3 regions of the Pseudarthrobacter oxydans genome follow, and region 2 is predicted to be linked to each of the others. Evidence: riboswitches for the same ligand, from Rfam matches in the RefSeq annotation. Region 2 holds a riboswitch; each other region holds the start of a gene.
The links. Region 2 has a riboswitch for S-adenosylmethionine ahead of SMD14_RS12870 (aminotransferase class V-fold PLP-dependent enzyme). Riboswitches for the same ligand answer to the same signal wherever they lie in the genome.

Region 1 (3,261 bases), 1.3 Mb from region 2:
CTGCAGCGCTGACCACCAATCCAGCAATTCTGGCCTGGACCCCGGCGGCCCCGGCAAGGATGTCCAGGCACCCGTCGGCCAGCCCGGCCAGCGGATCAGCAGCGGAAAACGGCTCCGAACCGCACCCGTCCGCCTCGGCAATGAGCACGGCAAGAGCGGCATTCATGTCCGCAAACGCCTTCGCCACCGCCGCTTTTCCCATACCAAAATCATCGCGGCAGGGTACGACATTATTGGGGGCCGGGTTTGGAGAGTCTGCTTCGGAAATGGATTCGGCCGCCATCGGCAGGTGACGCCGTTGTCACATGCTGATGGCGGCCGAAGACGAGGAGGGCACGGGGCCCACACCGTGCCGGGCTTGCCGGCACGGTAACCAAGGTAAGGGTCAGATGGTGACGGCCCCGTTGCCGGTCTCGAAAGTTACCGAGAGGATCCCGGGGGTTCCGTGCGGCGCCACCCACTCCACAGCGACGTCCTCCAGCGGCTTCTCGACGGGTTCGCCCAGCCACTCCGTAACCCGGGCTGCGGAACCGGCAATGGTGAGGCAGCTCATTTTGACGTTGCTCTCGTAGGCGTTGGACGGGTGCAGGGACGGATCCCCCTCCCACTTGAGCATGTAGGGAACCTGGGGGTCGGCAATCAGGCCCAGGATGCCAATCTGCTTCCAGACCAATTCGCGGCCATCGGGGAACTTGCGGTTTCCGTTGACGGCGGAGCGGCCCAGCCGCTCCTCGAAGGGAGCCAGGTCGTCCACCTCGACGCACCAGCCCATCCAGCCGCCGCCCGCGGCAGACCGTGCACGCACAGCCTGCCCGAAAGGGGCCTTGTCGGAAGCGGGGTGGTCCAGGACCTCCACCACCTCGACGTATTTGTGCCCCGCGAGCGGGATGATCATATTCCGGGTTCCGAACCGCGGGTGCACCCCGCCCTTCACTGCCTCAACGCCGAGGGCAGAGGAAATACGTTCGGTGGTGGCAGCCAGGCCATCGTGTTCACAGGCGTAAGAGACGTGATCCATGCGCATGCCAACATCTTGGCACTTTGTGATCGGCCTCTCAGCTAAGGGTACCCTTACCAGGATTTTCCATCCGGGACCCCTGATTTCAACCTATTCCCGGGCGGAGATCAGGGGGACTATGTTCGTCACAATCCTGTCCCGCGCCGGTTTCATGTTCCTACACTGGGCTCAGGTCATGAGTGCCAGCGCCAAGCCCCGGCTCGCTGGCCGGCAACCCTCCATCCGCGGTGGGGTGCCCCGGATGAGGACCTGGCTGTCCGGCAACGGCCGGATGGCAAGCGCGGCCCGCGGTGCCTACAGCATGCCGGGCCCATGTCAGAGGAGCCTTAGTTGTCCAACGGATGGTCTTTTGAAACCCGCCAGATCCACGCAGGACAGGAGCCGGACAGTGCCACCGGCGCCCGTGCACTCCCTATCTACCAGACCACGTCCTTCGTATTCCCAAGCGCGGAAAGCGCCGCCAACCGTTTTGCCCTCGCTGAACTGGCGCCGATCTACACCCGCATCGGCAATCCCACCCAGGATGCCGTGGAACAGCGGATCGCCAGCCTTGAGGGCGGATTGGGAGCACTCCTGCTGAGTTCAGGACAGGCAGCAGAGACTTTCGCTGTCCTCAATATCGCCGAGGCGGGGGACCATATCGTTGCCAGCCCCAGCCTGTACGGCGGGACTTACAACCTGTTCGCACACACCCTGAAGAAGTTCGGCATTTCCGTGACCTTCGTGGCGGACCCGGACAACCTGGACCAGTGGCGTGACGCGGTCCAGCCAAACACCAAGCTCTTCTTCGCCGAAGTGGTGTCCAACCCCCGCCAGGACGTCCTGGACATCGAGGGCGTGTCAGGCATCGCCCATGATGCCGGCGTGCCCCTGATCGTGGACAACACCCTGTCCACCCCGTACCTGATCCGGCCGCTGGAATGGGGAGCGGACATCGTTGTCCATTCCGCAACCAAGTACCTGGGCGGCCACGGATCCGCAATTGCCGGGGTGATCGTGGACTCCGGCAAGTTCGACTTCGGCAAGGACCCTGCGAGGTTCCCGGGCTTCAACACCCCGGACCCCACCTACAACGGGCTGGTGTACGCCCGGGACCTCGGCAAGGACGGTGCCCTGGGCGCCAACCTGTCCTATATCCTCAAGGCCCGCGTCCAGCTGCTCCGGGACCTGGGCTCTGCCGTCTCCCCGTTCAACGCGTTCCTGATCGCCCAGGGCCTGGAAACGCTGAGCCTGCGGGTGGAACGCCATGTTGCCAACGCCACGGAAGTGGCGCGCTGGCTGGAAGGAAGGGACGACGTCGAATCCGTCGCCTACGCGGGGCTGCCCTCCAGCCCGTGGTACGAGCGGGGCCGCAAGTACGGGCCCAAGGGCACGGGCGCGATTGTCTCCTTCAACCTGGCTGGCGGGGCCGAGGCCGGCAAGCGCTTCGTTGACGCGCTGGAGCTGCACTCCCACGTGGCAAACATCGGCGACGTCCGCTCCCTTGTCATCCACCCGGCGTCGACCACCCACAGCCAGCTTTCCCCGGAGCAGCAGGCCGTCGCCGGCGTGACCCCCGGCCTGGTCCGGTTGTCGGTGGGAATCGAACACATCGATGACATCCTGGCGGACCTCGAAGCGGGCTTTCGGGCAGCAAAGGACGCGACCGGGGCCTAGCCGGACGCACAAAGAACCCGAGACGGCGGCACGCCGGGGAAGTCACAACCAGTCACACTCTTGGCAGCAGACGGGGGCTGTTTCGTACACTCGTACCAGGTCATGAGTGCCAGTGACAGCCCCGGCTTGCTGGCCGGCAACCCTCCTTCCGCGGTGGGGTGCCCCGGGTGAAGACCTGGCCTGCCGGTCATTCGACGGCGGGCAAGCGCGTAGAAGAGGTCTTGCCATGACGGTTACCGTCACCCGAACCACCGTCCCCGAGCACGGAATTGTCCGCTATGCCTCCATTGGGGGGCTGGAACTTGAAGCCGGGGGATACCTCCCGGACGTCACGCTGGCCTACGAAACCTGGGGCACGCTCAACGCCGATGCCAGCAATGCCATCCTGATCGAGCACGCCCTGACCGGCAGCACCCACGTGACCCGCGGCGACACGGACGAAGAAGGCTGGTGGGAACAGCTGGCCGGTCCCGGCGCTCCCGTGGACACGGACAAGTTCTTCGTGGTGTCCGTCAATATCGTGGGCGGCTGCTACGGCTCCACGGGGCCGTCGTCGGCCGCCCCGGATGGAACCCCCTGGGGCTCCC
Region 2 (3,261 bases):
TGCCCTCAGCGCATCGCACCAGTGCCAGGCCTGCGCCACGGTGACGACGTCGAACGCTGAGTCAGGCAGGCCGGTGGCCTCCGCGGTGCCCAGGACAGCCGCGGCGCCGGGATAATGTTCCGCCAGCTGTCCGAGCATGTCGGCTGAGGGGTCCACCGCCGTGACGGACGGCACCAGCCCCAGCAGCAGTTCAGTGAACTTGCCCGTGCCGGCACCAACGTCGAGCGCGTCCCGGGCGCCCGGAGGTACCAGCCACTGTGCTGTCTCAGCGGGATACCCGGGCCGCACCTGCTGGTAGTGTTTGCCGCCATCCTGGAAGCTCTGGCCCAGCTCCCGCCGCCGGCTGTGATCCAGCCTGGGGCCACCCCGTGCCACGCGTGGCCTCCTTCGTCGGGTCTCGTTGCTACCTTCCGAATTTACCGTACCCGCCCGGGCGTGGCTGAGCGCACGCCGCCGGTCGAGTCGCAGGTCAGTCGTCGATGCAGGGGGCGGCGCCGGCCGTTCCCGGGGTGTTGGGCGCCCAGTGGGGGTAGGTGCGGTTGTCGTTGGCGGGAACCCAGCGGCCCGCGTCCACCACGTAGTCCCAGCCGAGCCCCTTGGTCCGCAGGTCCCGGATGCCTGCCAGCAGACGCTCGGCATCGTCAAGCCGGGATCCCACGCCGAAGCTGGCACGGAGGGATCCGGACGGCAGCCCCAGCCGCTTCAGCAGCGGGTGGGCGCAGAAGCGGCCGTCACGCAGGCCCACGCCATGCTCTGCCGACAGGTACGCCGCCACCAGTCCGGCGTCGTAGCCTTCGACCGAGAAGTTGACCACGCCGATGGTGTCCGTATCCGGGTTGGTGTCCTGAAAGATCTGGTGGACGGTCACGCCGTCGATTCCCTGCAGGCCCTCCACCAGGTAGGAGCGGATGGCCGATTCATGGGCATGCCAGCGGTCCTGGTCCAGTTCCGCGATGACCTGCGTTGCGCGGGCCAGGGTGGCCGCTCCCAGCACGTTCGGTGATCCGCCCTCATGGCGGGCCGGGCCCGTTGCCCAGCTGACGCCGTCGAGCCTTGCCTCCTTGACGGCGCCGCCGCCGGCAAGGTGCGGTGTTCCGGCGTCGAGCCAGTCCGGCCGGCCCACCAGCACACCGGCGCCAAAAGGCGCGTAAAGCTTGTGCCCCGAGAAGGCAATGTAGTCGACGTCGTCAGCGGTGATGTCGATGCGGCGGTGCGGCGCCAGCTGGGCCGCGTCCACCACGATCCGTGCGCCGTGCTCGTGGGCGAGTGCGGCGAGGGCGCGAACGGGAAGGATCTCGCCCGTGACGTTCGACGCGCCGGTGACGGCGAGCAGGCTTACCCCGCCGTGCTGCAGTTCGGCACGCACGGCCTCAATGGTTCCTGCGATGGTGTCGTCCGCCACGATGCTGCGGTGGGGGACACCCTGCCATGGCAGCAGGTTGGCGTGGTGCTCAATGTCGAGGTACAGGACGTCGCCGTCAGCCCGGCCGTTCGTGACGGGCAGGCAGCCGGCCAGCAGGTTGAGGGAGTCGGTGGTGTTCCGGGTGAAGATCACGGAATCGTCCGGGCGGCCGCCCACGAACTCCCGGACGATGGCACGGGCATTCTCGTAGACCGAGGTGCTGATCTGGGAGGCGTAGCCGGCTCCGCGGTGCACGCTCGCGTAGAACGGCAGGATTTCGTTGAGGTAGGCGGACACCACGGAAAGCGCCGGCGCGGACGCGCCATAGTCCAGGTTCGCGTACCGGACGTGCCCGCCATGGATCAGGGGAGCCTGGATTTCGGCGCCCGTGACTGCCGCCAGGGGACGGCCGGCTGCGGCGTGGCGCTGGTCGAAGAGGGCGTCCTGTCCGGGTTGTGCTGCGGCGTCAGGCTGGATTGCGGCGTTGGGGGAGACGGTGGCTGTTGTCACAGAGACCTCACTTTGAAACAGGACTCCGCTGGGGGAATCCGCGCTTGCCGCATCCGTTCCGGACCGGCCTGGTCGTCACCCGGGGCACCCCACCGCGAATGGAGGGTTGCCGGCCAGCAAACCGGGGTTTAGCGCTGGCACTCGTGACCTGGTTAAGAGCGTAGGACATAGCCCGCGCAGGCTAAAAGCCGGCTGGAATGTTAAGGCCTTTGTTACGCGCAGTTGAAAAGGTCCGCTTTTGCCGAAGATAACGACGGCGGGCGCCTCCTTTCGGAGGTGCCCGCCGTTGATTATTCGGAAGAGGAGGGTCAGAGGAGGTCGTCCAGGTCCGGGTTCAACCGGCGCAGCACCTCCGAGTGAAGGATGGAATTCGTGGCCAGTGCGTTGCCGCCGAACGGGCCGTCCTCACCTTCCAGCGATGTGAACCGGCCGCCCGCTTCAACCACGATGGGCACCAGGGCGGCCATGTCGTAGAGGTTGAGCTCGGGCTCGCAGGCGATATCCACCGAGCCTTCCGCCACCATGCAGTACGACCAGAAGTCCCCGAATGCCCTGGTACGCCACACGTCCTCCGTGAGGCCCAGGAATTCGTTGAGGTTACCGCGCTCCTTCCAGCCGCCAAGGCTCGAATATGACAGGGAAGCGTCGGACAGTTTGGACACGTTGGACACGCGGAGGCGGGTTGCGGCTGCCAGGGAACGTCCCATATAGGCGCCCATGCCCTTGGCCGCCCACCAGCGCTTGCCCAGTGCAGGGGCGCTCACCACGCCCACCACCGGCTCGCCTTCGTCCACGAGGGCGATCAGGGTGGCCCACACCGGAACGCCGCGGACGAAATTCTTGGTGCCGTCGATGGGATCGATGATCCACCGCCGCGCACCATGGCCGGTGCTGCCAAACTCCTCGCCGAGTACGGCATCGCGCGGACGGGAACGGGAGAGCTGGCCGCGGATGGCCTCCTCGGCCGCCTTGTCGGCATCGGTGACGGGCGTCAGGTCCGGCTTGGTCTCGATGTGGAGGTCCAGCGCCTTGAAGCGGCTCATTGTCTGGTCGTCCACTGAGTCGGCCAGGACGTGGGCCAGGCGCAGGTCATCGTTGTAGCTCGAAGCGGGTTGGATCATGGTTCCAAACTACCGTCTGCGCGCCGTTCTGCCGGGAACCGGGCCCCGTCAGTTAACGCTGCCCAGCTCCTTGGCCTCCTGGGCTTCCATTCGGGGGTCCGTCCCCAGGAGCCGCCGCAGGGAGGCCAGCCTTGCTGAACCGGTGGGTCCGGCATGGCCTCCCGCTACCCACGCGTCCAGCCCACAGTCCACGGCGGTGGCTGTGTGCTTGCAGCCGCGCTCGCAGTC
Region 3 (3,261 bases), 1.3 Mb from region 2:
CCGTAAGGTTTGGTTCATGGACTCGCAGACGCAGCCGAATGACAACCTGACCTTTGACGAATGCTGGGAACTCCTGGCCAATGACACTGTCGGCCGCCTTGCACTGGTGGTTGACGGCCACCCCGAGATCTTTCCAATCAACTACGTGGTGCACCGCCGCAGCATCGCGTTCCGTACGGCCGGCGTCACCAAGCTGTGGAGTGCCCTGACAGAGAGGCCTGCCGCCCTGGAGATCGACGGCTACGATCCCCATACCGAAGAGGCCTGGAGCGTGGTGCTGCGCGGCGATACGGCGATCATCGAGGACCAGGCGGACAAGGACGCCGTGGACAGCCTGGGGCTGGAGCCATGGCAGCCGGGAGAAAAGGCAAACTACATCCGGCTGACAGCCCGTGCTTTGACCGGCCGCCGTTTCAAGGTGAACCGGCCGGACGTCTGGGCCACGCGGCAGCAGGACAAGCGGCGGGCCTCTTTCGAATAACCCGGCCGGAATGCCTGTCCGGCCAGGCTAGCCGGTTGGCTCTGCGTCCTGAAGGGACAGTTGGGCTTCAAGGCCGGAGAGCAGGATGCTTAGCCCCTGGTCAAGTTCCGCGGATCCTTCGTAGTCCGCCAGGGCGGGGGCCAGCGCACGCAGCCGCGGGAACTCCTTGGCAGGCAACCGGTGCAGTCCCAGCCGCAGCAGCACTTCGTTTTCCTCCGGGTCCACAACGAATTCCTGCAGCTCGTTCAGGATGTGGCCGTAGAGGAAGCCGTAGTAGGCGCGGTAGACGTGGAGGGCGTCCGACGGGCTGAACCCTGCCCCAATCAGCAGGGACAGGATCTGCTCGAGGGGACGCAGCGTGCCCAGCGGCCGCAGCCCCAGCGGGGTGGAGAGCGGCCTGGTCACGAGCAGCGGCACCACATTGGGGTGCTGGAGCGCAAGGCTCCGAAGGTCGTGTGCGATGCGGCGCAGCTGGGCTTTCCAATCGGGATCGTCGGGGTGGATGGTGAGTTCGTTAAGCACCAGTTCGGTGACGCCGTCCAGCAGCGCGGCGCGGTTCTCCGCATAGCGGTAGAGGCTCATCGGATCCCGGCCCAGTTCCTGGCCAAGGCGGCGCATGGTCAGCGCCTCCAAGCCTTCCGCGTCAACAACTTCGAGCGCCTTGGTCAGCACCAGCTCCCTGCTCAGCTTTTGCTTTTGGGCCGGCCCGGTGGGGGACTGGACTTTCGGGGAAGCCATGATTTCCGTCCTGGAAGGCGGCAAGCCCTTTACCCGGATAGGTAATCCATTCGCTTGCCGAATCCGTTGTCTACGAGTAAAGTCTACATTGTAGATGCGGCAGTGACACCGCCCTGTAGCCCCTGGTTTCAACTAGTAGCCCCCGGTTTCAACTAGTTCTTGATTTCCGCGGGCTTCATCAACACTCCATGCCCCGTGCACGGCATTGAGGTTCGCTGCTGTAGCCGAACGGCGGCACCACCGCACTTAGCGAAGGGAAGCCGTCATGGCGCATTCGCAGTTCGATCTCTTTCTAAAAGAAGCCACCTACATTGACCAGGCCTCGGACGCCACCCTCGACCGTGACCGCCTTTACGGCCTGTACACCAGCTGGTGCTTCATCAACCAGCAGAAGCCCGGCCTGGAGTCCAATTTCTGGATAGCCATGAATTGCCGCATCAGGCACGGCCGCAAGGGGCTGCGCATGAAAGGCCCCGCCGCTGCCGACTACATCCTGGCAAGCTACCCGGGCCTCGTCTAAGCAACGGCATCAAAACGAATACGGCGTGGACCACGTGCCTGGGGGCACAGGGTCCACGCCGTTCCTCTTTAAGCGCGCTTAGGCGCGCTCCCTGCTACTGCATCAATTGATCCTGCCGCTCCCGCGGGTCCCACCCCCGGACACCCAAGGAGGAGCCGCCGTCGTACTTTAGGTGAAGGTGCCGGACGGCACTGGGCTCCACTGCGGCGCCCGGCCTACTTCAGTTACGCAACATGACGACGACGGCGGTGCGGCCGCGGGCGGCAAGTGTTACGTTTTTGGGGAGTAATGAGTACCGGCGCCAAGCCCTGACTGGCCGGTCGGCAACCCTCCTTTCGCGGCGGGGTGCCTCAGGTGAACACTCGGCATATCGACCCATTCGAGCTGCAAGCGTGAGAGAAGGAGATCGTCGTGTCTGACGCACCTGCCCCTGAAGAGAAACTGTCGTACCGCCTCATCAGCGGGCCGGATGACCGCGCCTTTTGCGAGCGGATCTCCGCCGCGCTGGCGGAAGGCTATGTCCTCCATGGCAGCCCGGCGGCAACCTTCAACGGCAGCAGTGTGATCGTGGCGCAGGCGGTAGTCCTGCCGGCAGCCATCGCTTCCGCGGACGCTGCCGTGGCAGATGCCGTTGACGACCTCGAGTCCTCCGGCGATGACCTTGACTTCGGCGGCGAGGGCCACGCATGAGCTACGCCGGAGACCTGACCCCGCAGGAGGCCTGGGAAAAACTTGAGCAGGGCGCCATCCTGGTGGATGTGCGCACGGAGGGCGAATGGGCCCACATCGGCATTCCCGACACCAAGGCCACCGAGAACGATCCGCTGTTCATCCAGTGGACCTTCCCGGGCGGAATCCCCAACCCCGACTTCATCACCGACCTTAGCCAACAGGCGCCCGAGGACAAGTCAACCGAACTGGTGTTCCTGTGCCGTTCCGGCCAGCGTTCCATCGCGGCCGCTATCGCCGCCACGCAGGCCGGCTTCACCTCCTACAACGTCCTGGAGGGCTTTGAGGGTGAACCGGACCGTTATGGAGAACGTACCGTCAACGGCTGGAAGAACCGCGGCCTGCCGACCAACCTGGGAAAGAACTAAGTGACCTTCAACGAAGACGCCGCCGGCTGGAGCCCCGACACCCAGGCCGTCCGCGGCGGGCTGGACCGCACCAACTTCCAGGAGACCAGCGAGGCTGTCTTCCTGAACTCCGGTTTCGTGTACGAATCCGCCGCTGCTGCTGAGCGGGCCTTTACGGGCGAGGACGAACGCTTTGTCTACTCGCGCTACGGCAACCCGTCCGTGGCCACGTTCCAGGAACGGCTCCGCCTGCTTGAGGGGACCGAGGCGTGCTTCGCGACGGCGTCCGGCATGTCCGCGGTTTTCACCGCCCTGGGTGCGCTGCTGGCGGCCGGGGACCGGGTGGTTGCCGCCCGCTCACTCTTCGGCTCGTGCTTTGTGATCCTGAACGAAATCCTGCCGCGCTGGGGCGTGGAGACCGTCTTCGTGGACGGCCCTGACCTGGA

Region 1: linked by a shared signal. The riboswitch ahead of SMD14_RS06895 (bifunctional o-acetylhomoserine/o-acetylserine sulfhydrylase) and the one ahead of SMD14_RS12870 (aminotransferase class V-fold PLP-dependent enzyme) in region 2 are both predicted to bind S-adenosylmethionine.
Region 3: linked by a shared signal. The riboswitch ahead of SMD14_RS18860 (DUF1737 domain-containing protein) and the one ahead of SMD14_RS12870 (aminotransferase class V-fold PLP-dependent enzyme) in region 2 are both predicted to bind S-adenosylmethionine.

Annotation. Positions count from the first base shown of each region.
Region 1 covers NZ_CP139438.1:1,525,728-1,528,988, forward strand. Annotated here, with positions in the region: gene SMD14_RS06885 (DUF222 domain-containing protein) at 1-202, opposite strand, end outside; gene SMD14_RS06890 (VOC family protein) at 386-1,024, opposite strand; SAM riboswitch class IV at 1,190-1,305, shown strand; gene SMD14_RS06895 (bifunctional o-acetylhomoserine/o-acetylserine sulfhydrylase) at 1,349-2,674, shown strand; SAM riboswitch class IV at 2,773-2,888, shown strand; gene SMD14_RS06900 (homoserine O-acetyltransferase) at 2,901-3,261, shown strand, end outside.
Region 2 covers NZ_CP139438.1:2,849,661-2,852,921, reverse strand. Annotated here, with positions in the region: gene SMD14_RS12875 (class I SAM-dependent methyltransferase) at 1-375, opposite strand, end outside; gene SMD14_RS12870 (aminotransferase class V-fold PLP-dependent enzyme) at 470-1,912, opposite strand; SAM riboswitch class IV at 1,948-2,061, opposite strand; gene hisN (histidinol-phosphatase) at 2,221-3,033, opposite strand; gene SMD14_RS12860 (ribosome small subunit-dependent GTPase A) at 3,082-3,261, opposite strand, start outside.
Region 3 covers NZ_CP139438.1:4,128,002-4,131,262, forward strand. Annotated here, with positions in the region: gene SMD14_RS18845 (pyridoxamine 5'-phosphate oxidase family protein) at 17-481, shown strand; gene SMD14_RS18850 (TetR/AcrR family transcriptional regulator C-terminal domain-containing protein) at 509-1,219, opposite strand; gene SMD14_RS18855 (hypothetical protein) at 1,485-1,739, shown strand; SAM riboswitch class IV at 2,024-2,138, shown strand; gene SMD14_RS18860 (DUF1737 domain-containing protein) at 2,151-2,429, shown strand; gene SMD14_RS18865 (rhodanese-like domain-containing protein) at 2,426-2,836, shown strand; gene SMD14_RS18870 (O-succinylhomoserine sulfhydrylase) at 2,837-3,261, shown strand, end outside.